3 regions of the Paenibacillus sp. strain BS8-2 genome follow, and region 2 is predicted to be linked to each of the others. Evidence: riboswitches for the same ligand, from Rfam matches in the RefSeq annotation. Region 2 holds a riboswitch; each other region holds the start of a gene.
The links. Region 2 has a riboswitch for cyclic di-AMP ahead of ACX1C1_RS05935 (C40 family peptidase). Riboswitches for the same ligand answer to the same signal wherever they lie in the genome.

Region 1: linked by a shared signal. The riboswitch ahead of kdpF (K(+)-transporting ATPase subunit F) and the one ahead of ACX1C1_RS05935 (C40 family peptidase) in region 2 are both predicted to bind cyclic di-AMP.
Region 3: linked by a shared signal. The riboswitch ahead of ACX1C1_RS16885 (potassium channel family protein) and the one ahead of ACX1C1_RS05935 (C40 family peptidase) in region 2 are both predicted to bind cyclic di-AMP.

Annotation. Positions count from the first base shown of each region.
Region 1 covers NZ_CM137010.1:1,694,305-1,698,543, reverse strand. The annotation lists gene ACX1C1_RS07490 (ATP-binding protein) at 1-1,086, opposite strand, end outside; cyclic di-AMP (ydaO/yuaA leader) riboswitch at 1,493-1,691, shown strand; gene kdpF (K(+)-transporting ATPase subunit F) at 2,009-2,089, shown strand; gene kdpA (potassium-transporting ATPase subunit KdpA) at 2,121-3,791, shown strand; gene kdpB (potassium-transporting ATPase subunit KdpB) at 3,815-4,239, shown strand, end outside.
Region 2 covers NZ_CM137010.1:1,368,914-1,373,152, forward strand. The annotation lists gene ACX1C1_RS05930 (glutamine--tRNA ligase/YqeY domain fusion protein) at 1-1,298, opposite strand, end outside; cyclic di-AMP (ydaO/yuaA leader) riboswitch at 1,592-1,743, shown strand; gene ACX1C1_RS05935 (C40 family peptidase) at 1,748-2,233, shown strand; gene ACX1C1_RS05940 (MFS transporter) at 2,362-3,612, opposite strand; gene ACX1C1_RS05945 (GNAT family N-acetyltransferase) at 3,677-4,210, shown strand; gene ACX1C1_RS05950 (EAL domain-containing protein) at 4,239-4,239, opposite strand, start outside.
Region 3 covers NZ_CM137010.1:3,998,954-4,003,192, reverse strand. The annotation lists gene nagZ (beta-N-acetylhexosaminidase) at 110-1,381, shown strand; gene ACX1C1_RS16885 (potassium channel family protein) at 1,386-2,048, opposite strand; cyclic di-AMP (ydaO/yuaA leader) riboswitch at 2,161-2,311, opposite strand; gene ACX1C1_RS16880 ((Fe-S)-binding protein) at 2,446-3,870, opposite strand; gene ACX1C1_RS16875 (FAD-binding oxidoreductase) at 3,863-4,239, opposite strand, start outside.

The sequences.
Region 1 (4,239 bases), 330 kb from region 2:
ATAATCGCGGGCCTGGCCCACGGCTGCGTTAATAACATCTTCGAGATCGCACCAGCTCTTCCGGAAATACAACATACCGCTTTCCAGCTTTACCATGTTTAACAAATTGTTGACCAATCGGTTCATTCGAAGGGAGCCGTCCCGAATCGTCTCGAGGAGCTCCACGCGATCGGATGGAGTGAATAGATGGTCGTTCTCCAAAAGGCTTGTGGCAGAACCGATAACCGCCGCCAGAGGCGTCCGCAGCTCATGCGAGACTGAGTTAAGAATCGTGGTACGCATCCGTTCGGACTCAGCCGATACAAGAGCAATCTTGGCTTCTTCGGCAAGTTTAATACGCGCGATGGTATTGGCTGTAATACCCGCCAATGTTCTAATCACTTGCTGTATCTCGTCCGATGCTTGTGTAGCTTGTGCAGTTGCCGATTCGGAGTAACAAACAAGGAGGCCATATTTGCGATGATCGGCATGCAGCCATGCCAGATATACCAAATGTTGACCAAGCATCAAACACTCTGAACCATCACCTTCAGCGCGTTTATACATGTAATCGATACCAATTGATGCCAATTCCCGTTTGTGGTTATCGTCGATTCCCCTTGTATGGCCAGAGAGTCCCAGCGTACCGGTCTCCTCCTCCACATACATCGTAGCTTGCAGCCCAAACTTCCTTGGTAGCTGCGACAACAATCGCTCCGACAAATCATGGATATTGGATACCGATATCATTTCTCTGCTGAATGCGTATAAGGCAGCGGTCTGGGCTTCCTTGGACTTGGCATACTGAGCCTGCAGCTTCAGCCTTGTGGCAAGTCCTGCTGTTAATGCGGCGACAACTAAGTAAACACCAAAGGTAATGAAATATTTTAAGTCAGCAACCGTTAAGCTTAAGACAGGCGGCACGAAAAAAACATCAAAGGCAAACACACCGAGAAACGAGGCGTAAATGGCGGGCCGTAGCCCTAGGTATACCGCGTTAAAGAGCACTGGCAACAAATAAAGTAACGCTACGTTTGCCAGGTCGAATAAGCGACCAACGGGTACTAATAACAAAGTCATAATTGTAATGAACAAGGTGGTGCTTATATATGGCGATAATGCAATCCGCCTTACAAGAGACTGAACGATCTGGAATCACTTCCTTCGTAGTTACGCTTGTTGTTCTTCTCCTAGATTACTTAATAATAACGAATAATGAAACACGCTGCAGGTGTAAAAATTACATAAAAATGTTTATAATCCATCGATAATGAGAGCAAACGATAGGAAACGAGCGATAATACGTTGCTATATGGAGTGTTCGAACTTAGCAAAACGTAGACCATCTAATTTGACGTTTGCTTTGCTTTACAGCTTTTACGAGGGGGAGTAACATGTTGCCATGAATGGATTCACGTACTCCGTTCAGCGCTGAATTGCTGGTAAGTAAACATTCCTTCGAATCCAAGGAAAGGATGATGACGTCAAGTTGATATAGCCCGAATCATGTACGGGCGAACAATCGCTGAATCTAGTAGGCCACTTCCCAAGAGAAGTGGCACCTGAGAACGGGGGACCCATATACAATCCGCATGTATGTCTAATGTGGATTTGGGGTGAATCGTGACCGGAAATGAACGTATCCGGCATGTAGGGCGACTCTAACGCCCGAATCCGACAGCTAACCTCGTAAGCGTCTATAGAGGCAACAATTTGTCGTGATTAGACACGGTTCTTTCCCTGTGCCTAAGAAGCTGATGAAGGTTCCTCTTCGTGCAGCTTCTTTTTTTGTTGCCCAAATAAAGGGGTGTGAGGCGCAGCATGTCCATTCAAGAGGAAATTATTTTGGTTTCGCCGTCCACAGCTGCGGGCACGTTCTGTATTCCAACGGCGGGGATGTTTCATTTTTGATATAGGGAGGAACGTAAATGGATATTGTCATGATTGGGATCTTAACCGTCTCACTAGCAGGCATGTTAGGACTGTTAGCGTGGTGCGGAAGTGTTGCTTCGGAAGGAAGTGAGCCGCAATGATGCTCGCACTCGGCGTGGTGGTCGTCGTTGTTTTCGTATATTTGACGTATGTGCTGTTGAATCCAGAAAAATTCTAGAGCTGCCGCTAGCGGGAAGGAGTATGCAACAATGTTAGCTTTGATCGCGATCTTCATCACTTTAATAATAGTTTTCTTGTTGGCCAGACCAACAGGCTTATATTTGGCTAAGGTATTCCATTCGGAAACGACTGTTCTGGACAAATGGTTCGGTCCAATAGAAAGATTGATTTACCGCTTGGGAGGTCTATCCCTTACCAACCAATTATGGAAAAAGTATGCCGCAACCGTCATCCTCAGCAACGGAGTTATGATCTTGCTGGTTTATATGATTTTCCGAATGCAAGCCTATCTGCCGCTTAACCCCAGCCATATTCCAAACATGGAGCCTACGCTTGCGTTTAATACGGCGATCAGCTTTATGACCAATACGAACCTGCAGCATTATAGCGGGGAGAGCGGTCTATCGTATTTGTCTCAGATGGTCGCTATCGTATTTATGATGTTCACGGCTCCGGCAACTGCGTTATCCGTTGTTATCGCCTTTATGCGAGGACTCGCAGGCAAGCCAATGGGCAATTTCTTCGTGGACCTGACGCGTTCCATTGTTCGTGTATTATTGCCCATTGCGATTGTGGCCGCTCTACTCTTTGCAGCACTTGGCGTTCCTCAAACGCTGGAACCTGCGGCAGTTGCTCAGACGCTGCAAGGCGAAGAACAGACGATTGCGCGCGGACCGATGGCTTCGTTCCTCTCCATTAAGGAGCTCGGCAACAACGGCGGCGGATTTATGGGCGTCAACTCAGCGCATCCATTCGAGAATCCCGGCGCAATAAGTAACACGCTGCAGATAATATTGATGATGTTATTATGCACGGCGTTGCCGTACACGTATGGGAAGATGGTGGGCAACCCCAAGCAAGGACGGGTACTATTCGTCGCCATGACCACATTGTTCATTATGATGTTAGGGATCTCTCTCGGCGCAGAGCAAGCAGGCAACTCCGCCATAAGCGCGCTTGGCATCGATCAGGATCACGGCAGCATGGAAGGCAAAGAGACACGGTTTGGTATCGAGCAATCCGTCTTATATTCGGTTGTCACTACAGCCTCCGAGACGGGGGCAGTTAATACGATGCATGATACGTTGACGCCGATCGCTGGATTGGTAACCATCGCGAACATGATGCTGAATACCATCTTCGGTGGTGTAGGTGCCGGATTTATGAACGTGCTGATATACGCAATGATTGGCGTATTTTTGTCCGGATTAATGGTAGGCAGAACGCCAGAATATCTTGGCAAGAAGATTGAAGGGAAGGAAATGAAGCTGATCGCGCTGACGATGCTGGTTCCTCCGTTCATCATTTTGATACCGACGGCAATCGCCTTGTTCTATTATCCGGAGACGATCTCGAACGCCGGCTTCCACGGTCTTACGCAAGCCATGTACGAATACACATCATCAGCCGGCAATAACGGTTCCGGATTCGAAGGACTAGGGGACAATACAACCTACTGGAATATATCGACTGGCCTAGTCATGTTTATAGGTCGTTACTTCTCGATCGTGACTCTACTTGCCGTGGCGGGTTCGCTTGCAGCGAAGAAGACGGTACCCGAATCGATTGGCACCTTCCGCACGGACACTGCCTTATTCGCAGTCGTATTCTTGGGAGCCGTGCTTATTGTTGGCGCACTGACCTTCTTCCCGAGCCTTGTACTCGGGCCCATTGCCGAGCAACTAACTTTGGCGCCATAGCCGTTACTGGAGAGGAGTATACCATGAGTCAACCAACTAAATCAGCCTTAAGCGGACCTATCGTGAAACAGGCATTGAAGTCGTCTATTCTCAAATTAGATCCACGAGTTATGATTCGTAACCCGATCATGTTCGTCGTGGAAATTGGATTTATCATTACGTTGTTGTTCGTTTTCGTGCCTGATGCATTCGGGGGTGCAACTCCCGTATGGTTCAATGCTACAGTCGCTGTCATCCTGCTATTGACGGTATTATTCGCTAACTTTGCAGAAGCTTTAGCAGAGGGCAGAGGTAAAGCGCAAGCAGACTCGCTCAAAAAATCCAAAAAAGAAATGATCGCGAACAAACTGATGGGCTCCTCGATCAAGCAAGTACCTTCTACCGAGCTTCGCAAAGGAGATATCGTGCTTGTTGCCCAAGGGCAATGGATTCCTGGCGATGGGGAAGT
Region 2 (4,239 bases):
TCGCCATGCTCGTCCTTCACGACCTCTTGGCAAACGATGAAATATGCATGCTTGAGACGCACTTCGTTGCCAGGGAACAACCGGAAATATTTGCTCGGCGGATTTTCCATGAAATCGTCTCGTTCGATATAAATCTCACGGGAGAACGGAATTTGGCGTATACCCATCTCTTCATTCTCCGAGTTGTTCTCCGCATCCAGCAGCTCTGTCTGTCCTTCCGGATAGTTCGTGATGACAACCTTGAGCGGACGCAGAACCGCCATGGTACGCAGCGCCTTCAGCTTGAGATCCTCGCGGATAAAGTGCTCGAGGTTGCGCTCGTCTACAACGCTGTTGCTTCTCGCTACGCCTATCTCGCGGCAGAACGCACGAATCGCTTCCGGCGTGTAGCCGCGGCGGCGCATCCCGCTGATCGTCGGCATCCGAGGATCGTCCCAGCCATCGACGACGCCTTCGTCCACGAGTTGCTTCAGATACCGTTTGCTCATGACCGTATTCGTGATGTTGAGTCTCGCGAATTCGTATTGATGCGGCACGCTCTCCATCTCGCATTCGGCGATAGCCCAGTCGTAGAGCGGACGGTGATCTTCGAACTCCAGCGTACAGATCGAATGCGAGATCCCTTCGATTGCATCGCTAAGCGGATGGGCATAGTCGTACATCGGATAGATGCACCATGCGTCGCCTGTGCGGTGATGATGCGAATGCGAGATGCGATACAGCACAGGATCACGAAGTGTAATGTTAGGCGAAGCCATATCGATCTTCGCTCTCAGAACTCGCTCGCCATCTTTGAACTCACCTGCGCGCATCCGCGCAAATAGATCCAGGTTTTCTTCCGCGCTGCGGCTCCGGTACGGACTTTCCTTGCCTGGTTCTGTCAACGTCCCCCTTGTCTCCCGCATCTCATCGGCAGTCAAATCGCAAACGTAGGCTTTGCCCTTCTTAATCAACAGCACTGCACGGTTGTACAGCTCCTCGAAGTAATCCGAAGCGAAGCGTAGCTCCTCCCACTCGAAGCCTAACCAACGCACGTCCTCTTGGATTGCATCCACATATTCCGTATCTTCCTTAACGGGATTGGTGTCGTCGAATCGCAGATTCGTCTTGCCCTTGAACTCGTCGGCAAGCTCAAAGTTCAGGCAGATCGACTTGGCATGTCCGATATGCAGATAACCATTCGGCTCCGGCGGGAAACGCGTAATGACCTCTTGCACGCGCCCACTCTTCAAATCTTCTACGACAATATTCTTAATGAAATTGGAGGATGATGTCTTATTCTCCTGCACGTTCTCCACTAGCGACCTACCCCTTCCACTCGTGCGCCCCTGAAGGGAATTACGGTATCCCTATCACTGCAGCGCCAATTCTACCGTGAGTACGCGAGATACACCCTGTCTAGCGGCCTCTCGCTCCACTTTGTTATCTCCTTATTTTACACAAAACTCAGCCAAATTACACGCCTTGGCAGTACGCTTATACCCAGTAATTTCACTTTTAAACACCAAAATTATCACTCTATTATTAATATCTTCTCATATTCAACACGAATCAACATTTTCCTATTATTATAATGCTTAGTTAATAACTTTGGATGATATTGCCTAATTCCCGCAAGGGAAACGGGGGAACCACTCTGGGTGAATTGGCTTCGACGTCTGTTTCCATACAGCGCCTGTGAAGTCATAGGGAACCTTCAACCGAACCCCACAGCTAACCTCGTCGGCACCGGAAGGAGAACTACAAGTTGAAGAAGAAGATTAGCTCTGTATTGCTGGGGCTTGTGCTTCTGCTTGCATTCCAGGCAGGAAGCGCTTTCGCAAGCTCCGAGATGGACGGCATCATTGATGGTGTTATCGGAACTCCTTATTCGTACGGCGGTTCCACCACAAGAGGTTTTGACTGCTCCGGATTTACTGGCTACGTATTCAAGAAGATGGGTATTGATCTCTCTCGCAGATCGGTAGACCAAGCAACGCAAGGCACGAAAGTCGCTAAGGCGGATCTTCAGCCGGGCGATCTAGTCTTCTTCGACACAAGCGGCAAGATAAACGGCGGCATCTCGCACGTAGGCATCTACGTTGGCGACGGCAACTTCGCCCACGCCTCCACGAGATACGGCGTTACGATCGAACCTCTGAACGGCTCGTATTACAAGTCGCGCTTCGTAACAGCGCGCCGCGTAATGGACGAGAAGGAGTATCAAGCTCTGACTGTCGCAGCAGCCAAGTAAGAGATGTGATTCAGGACTGTCCCTAACGTACGCGTATTTAATGGACATATGCCTCACACATACAAGAGGACCTCAACTTCCACTGTTACATGGAGATTGAGGTCCTTTTGTATGTCGTACGACCTGCCCTAGCTCTGTTCCTTCGTTTCGAACCGCGCGATGCGGCGCCCCTGAAGGAGCATGGCTCCAAGCAGAAGCAACATGATGACAACTAAGATGGCCAGATAGCTAATCGTCAGTTCTACATCGAATCGATCCATCAACCAGCCTGTCACTCGCGGGAACAACGCCCCGCCAATACCACCGAATGCGACAAGCAGGCTCGTCGTCCGCTCCGTCATGCCTGGGAGCAGGCTGTTGGCGTAGACAAGAGCGATCCCGAATACACCGGAGAAGAACAGACCACTAAGCGCGATTAGCACCATCATCCAATACAACTGCCCGGTCAACGTCATCACACCAAAAACAACTAACGCTCCCGTCACTGCAATCGCTAAGTATCGGACATAGCCGATTCGATCGGCGATTATTCCGGCAAACAATCGTCCGAGCACCACCGTTCCCCAGAACAAGCTGAGCGAGGCAGCAGCAGCGGCTTCTCCAAGATCGGTACGAGCAATTAATATCGAAGGCAGGTAGTTGGAGAAACTCATCTCCATCCCTACATACACCATAAAGAACAACGCGCTAAGAACCAAGAACGGCAACAGCTTGCCTGTATACCCAAGCCATCCCCTCTTCGACCCTGCCGTTATATTACTGGTAATCAAATGACTCGATTCAGCCCGTTCTGCTGCAGCCGCCGACTCCTTGGCCGCCGTTATGCCGAGCTTGTCATCCAGCTCGCCAAAGGACATGGTCAACCACAATACAAACGTAATTCCCGCCATTGCCGAGAGGATTGGAAATGAGAGCTGCCAGACATGCTCTTGTATCAAGTAAGCCACCGTAACCGGTATAATAAGCGCCCCAATGCCAAAGAATGTCTCCAGCCGGCTCATCGCCGAAGCCTTCCCCTTCATCGTATCAAGGATCACCGCTCCCACGATCGCTTCCGTCATCCCGAACCCGATACCTGCAATCGGGGCGAACGCAAGCATCCAGCCCCATGGCAAGAGTAAGCTATATGCCGCTTCGCTGATGGTCAACAACCCCATAGCGAGCAGAACGGCACCACGTTTGCCAATCCGAGCGGTCAAGTTTGGCGCAAGCAGCACCCCTACCATAAACCCGAGGAATTGATTCATGATCCATTGCCCGCCATCCTTATAGGTGACGTCATAATAGTCCATTAATTGCTCTAATATTGAACCGCCCACCACATGGGCGATGCCTATAACCAGATAAGATAAACAACCGATCCATAACAGCTTCTTCACGTTGATAATTCCCCTTATGATACATACGCGCGAGCAAGCGCCTATCTGATATAATCCAATTATGATGAACAATAAAGAGATTGAACCGAACCCTATTCATTATAAACCAAACACATCAACGATGACTATCGTGCCGCTGGAATTAGACCATGCTGCCCAGTTATGCGACTGGACGTACAGCGCCCCCTATGAGCGCTTCAACTGGCCCGATTGGGATGCCATGCAAAAGGACGAGATCGAATTCGGTGATCCCGTCCTGCGCATACAGCAATATGGAGCCATTCTTGACGAACGGCATGATTTGATTGGCTATGTCCAGTTTTTCCCGCTGGGGAACGTCACGAGGCTGGGACTGGGACTTCGTCCAGATCTCTGTGGGATGGGACTTGGCGCATCCATCGTTCGCATGCTGGCGGAGGAAGCGCTGCGCCGGATGCCCGGCAACGAGATCGATCTGGAGGTGTTGATCTGGAACGAGCGAGCGATCCGCGCCTATGAGAAGGCAGGATTTCGGATTACGGACACCTATCTGCTCCCTTCGTTAACAGGCGGCGATCCGGAGCTGTTTCATTGCATGGTGTACGAGCCTTCCTATTAACGAGGATAATCAGGCGCTGGTCAGATGGC
Region 3 (4,239 bases), 2.6 Mb from region 2:
GGGGGATGCTTTACAATTTCTTCATTGTGGTCGCGTGCATTGGTTTGCTATCGCTCTATCCTATCGATACAATAGATAAGATCGAGATACCCAGTAGGAGGAGATCTACATGTACAAGCTATCGCTAGCCGTTATGGCTGCCCTTGTAGCCGTAACCTCTCTCGTCGGTTGCGGCAAAGACGGTTCTTCAAACTCCACGGTCACACCGACATCCGAAGTCGTTACACAGTCTCCTAATCCAACCTCACATAACGAAACGCCCTCTGATCAGGGCGAGCAAGCTATCTGGCAACAGATTAACGCCATGTCAACGAAGGAGAAGGTCGGACAATTGGCCATCATCGGCTTGGACGGCATCTCGATGAATGACACCACGCGATCGTTTATCCGTGATTACCATGTCGGGGGATTTATTTTGTTTAAGGATAACATCAAAGATGCAAGTCAAACGCTGCAATTATTGAATCAGCTCAAAGAAAGCAACGCCAGTGATCCAGAATCTGTTCCATTATGGTTAAGCGTTGACCAAGAGGGGGGCAAAGTAAGTCGACTTCCCGCCGAATATACCAAAACACCGACCGCAAAGCAGATCGCGAGCAAGCAGAATCCCGATTATACCTTTGCCATCGGACAATCACTTGGACTTGCCGTGCGTTCACTCGGCTTCAATATGGATTTTGCCCCGGTGCTGGACATTAATAGCAACCCTGACAATCCTGTTATCGGAGACCGTTCCTTTGGCGCAGATGCCGATACGGTAGCTTCGCATGGCCTCGCAATGATGGACGGTATTACGTCGCAGGGAGTGGCTGCGGTCGTCAAACATTTTCCGGGGCATGGCGATACAGCCGTTGATTCCCATAAGAGTTTGCCTATCGTGAATAAGAGCCTGGAGGAGCTCCGTGGATTCGAGCTGCGGCCATTCGAAGAAGCGATTCGTAACGAGGCAGATGCGATCATGATCGGACATTTGTTAATGAACAAGCTGGATAAGGAGCATCCCGCTTCCATCTCCAAGGTAGTCATTACGGATCTGCTTCGCGAACAGCTTCATTATGACGGCGTCGTGATTACAGACGACATGACCATGAAAGGGTTGACGAATGGCAATGACATTGGTGCAGCCGCAGTGGATGCCATCCTGGCCGGAGGGGATATCCTGCTCGTGTGTCATGAGGATGCATTGCAGAAGAAGGTGCTCGACTCCGTCCTCCAACGCGTGGACGATGGAACGATCTCGCAGGAGCGGCTCGACGAAAGCGTCTATCGCATACTTCGTCTGAAGGACAAATACAATCTAAGCGATGATCGCATTCCATCCGTCGATCCCGCTGAGGTTAACGCCGATATTGCCGACTATCTTGCCCCCTTCAAGGGATAAGCTATTAGTCGCCGATCGCTTTCTCGAAGCGGGTGATATCCGTGTTCTTGCCAATAACAACAAGCATATCGCCTTCGTAGATAAAATCATCAGCTAGAGGCGATACGACAAGCTCGTTGTTTTTTCGCCGAATAGCCATGATATTGCAGCCGAATTTGGCGCGGAAGTTTAATGTTTTTAACGTCTTGCCGCCGAAATTGTTCGGAGCAATAATTTCGACAAGACTATGCTCCGGAGATAACTCCATGTATTCGACCGTATTCTTGGAGGTTACTTGATGCGCCACTCGAATACCCGTATCCCGCTCTGGATGTACGATATGATTCGCCCCTAGTCCCTCAAGTACCCGTTGGTGGTAATCGTTGGTTGCTTTGGCTGTCACGTATGGAATACCCATGTCTTTGAGGATCAGGGTGGTCAGGATGCTTGCCTGCAGGTCTTCGCCAATTGCTACGATCGCATGGTCCATGTTGTGCACGCCCAGCTGCTTCAAGACAGATTCATCCGTAGAATCCGCTTGATATACATGAGAGAGTATCGGCGCAAAATCTTGCACGCGTCGCTCGTCTCTGTCAATTCCCATCACCTCATAGCCGAGCGACATTAACGTCTTGGTGACGCTGCCCCCGAATCTGCCCAAACCGATGACAACAAATTGTTTTTTCATTAACACGCAGCCTTCTTTCTTCTTATCGTATCCTTAAAAATGCGCAACAAAAAACCACAGAGGCGAGTGCGCTCTGTGGTCGTAAACCATACGATCACGAGTGAATTTTCGTTCCTCTCCCGAACAACGCTTACGAGGTTAGCTGTCGGATTCGGGATTTCGAGAATTCCCTACCATTCTGTTCAGAATGGATTCACCCCAGCGGCTGCAGCCGCATTGGTTCCCCCGCCCTTTTTATGAAAAAGGCTCAGCGTGTGGCATATTTGGTTCATCGCTAATGCTACTCCTTTATGAACCAAAAGTAAAAGCTGAAACTCGCAGCCTATTAGCTCGGAATCACCGAAAATCGTTCATTGCAACGTTTACAACAGCCCTTTGATTATCGAAGCGTCGATTATCAAACGTTTGATCCGTTTTTCGCCAAAACACCAGACTCTGGATGCTCGGAAAGTGATGCCGGAGCCGCCACGATTCGATCATGCAAATAATCGACGATATGCATCGCTTCCATCCGGAACGGAGGCTTATGTTTTTCGATCCCGTGTTTCATCTGAAGGAGGCAACCGGGATTGCTGGTAAGCATGTAACGTGCTCCCGTATTTGTAGCATGCTCCATTTTGTGCTCAATAATTTGTCCCGCCATCTCCGGCTGCGTTACGTTGTAGATACCAGCAGAGCCACAGCAGCGGTCCGCTTCTTTCATTTCTACATACGATACGCCGCTGACGCTTTTCATTAGCTGACGCGGAGCGTTTGAGCTTTTCATCACGTTTCGCAAATGGCAAGAATCCTGATACGTTACCGTGCCTTGCTCCGATTCCGCGGCGATCTCGGCGAATGCCGGAATCGTTCCAATCTCAACGATAAGCTGACTCACATCTTTGACACGTTCTGCAAACCATTTGGCTGCTTCACGCATTTCCGGATCAGCGTCTTCTACTAGCAGGTGATCGTATTCGACGAGCAGCGCCCCACAGCCGCCTGCATTGGAGACGATATAATCGACGCCCGCAGCTTTGAATGCCTGCACATTCGTCCTAGCCAACCCGCGTGCATCGTCCATCTCGCCGCTATGCGCATGGAGAGCACCGCAGCAAACCTGTGTATCCGGGATGACAACTTCGAAGCCCGCTTCGGAAAGCAGTTTGACGGTATTGACGTTTGTGCCTGCGAACATCACATCCATGATACAACCTCTGAACAAGGCCACACGGGCAATTGCTTTGCCCTTTGCGGGATAGAACGCACCGATTTGTTCGATGACCCCTTTCGTGCTGGCTTCTGGCAAAATCGCTTCCATTTCTTGCAGATGTTTGGGGAACAGCTTCATGATCCCCGTACCTCTGGCCAGCTTCTGCAGACCCGACTTTTGGTAGAAACCAAGTGTACCTCCAAGAAGTTTAAGCTTGCTCCGACTAGGGAAAACGCCTTTAAACATCACCTTCCTCAGACCCTTGATCGGTAAGCTGTGTTCCGCATGATCTTCGATCGCGTCACGCGCTTGCTCGATAAGCTGTCCGTACTTCACATCGGCTGGGCATGCCGGCTCGCACGCGCGGCATCCTAAACAATGATTCATCTGATCCTGGAACGCTTGATCAGGATCCATAATCCCATCCGCAACGGCCTTCATAAGCGCAATACGACCGCGCGGCGACTCTGGCTCCAGCCCGGTCTCGCGGAAGGTCGGGCATGCCGGCAAGCAGAAGCCGCAGCGCATGCAATTCGTAAGCTGATCGTAGTCAAGCTTGTTCAGGAGCGTTTGCGCCAGTGGATTGGCATGTTTGATCTCCGGTTTCTTGATCATCGTTCCGTTAGCCATGCTGCAGCACCACCCTTTTTCTCGTTTCCTTGGCGAACAACTTGCCAGGATTGAGCAGCCCTTGCGGGTCAAATGCCATCTTGATGCCTTTCATCACTTCAATGCCTGGCGCCCCTACTTTCCACTCCAGATATGGCGCCTTCACGAGGCCTACTCCATGTTCTCCAGTAATCGTGCCGCCTAGCTCGATCGTGGCTTCGAAGATTTCGGCGAACGCCTCCTCTACGCGATGCACCTCCTCGGTATCCCTCGCGTCCGTCGTCGCCGTTGGATGCAGATTCCCGTCTCCCGCATGACCGAAGGTCGCGATGGTGACGTTATACTTGCGCGCGATTTCGTTAATTCGCAGCACCATATCGGCAATTCGGG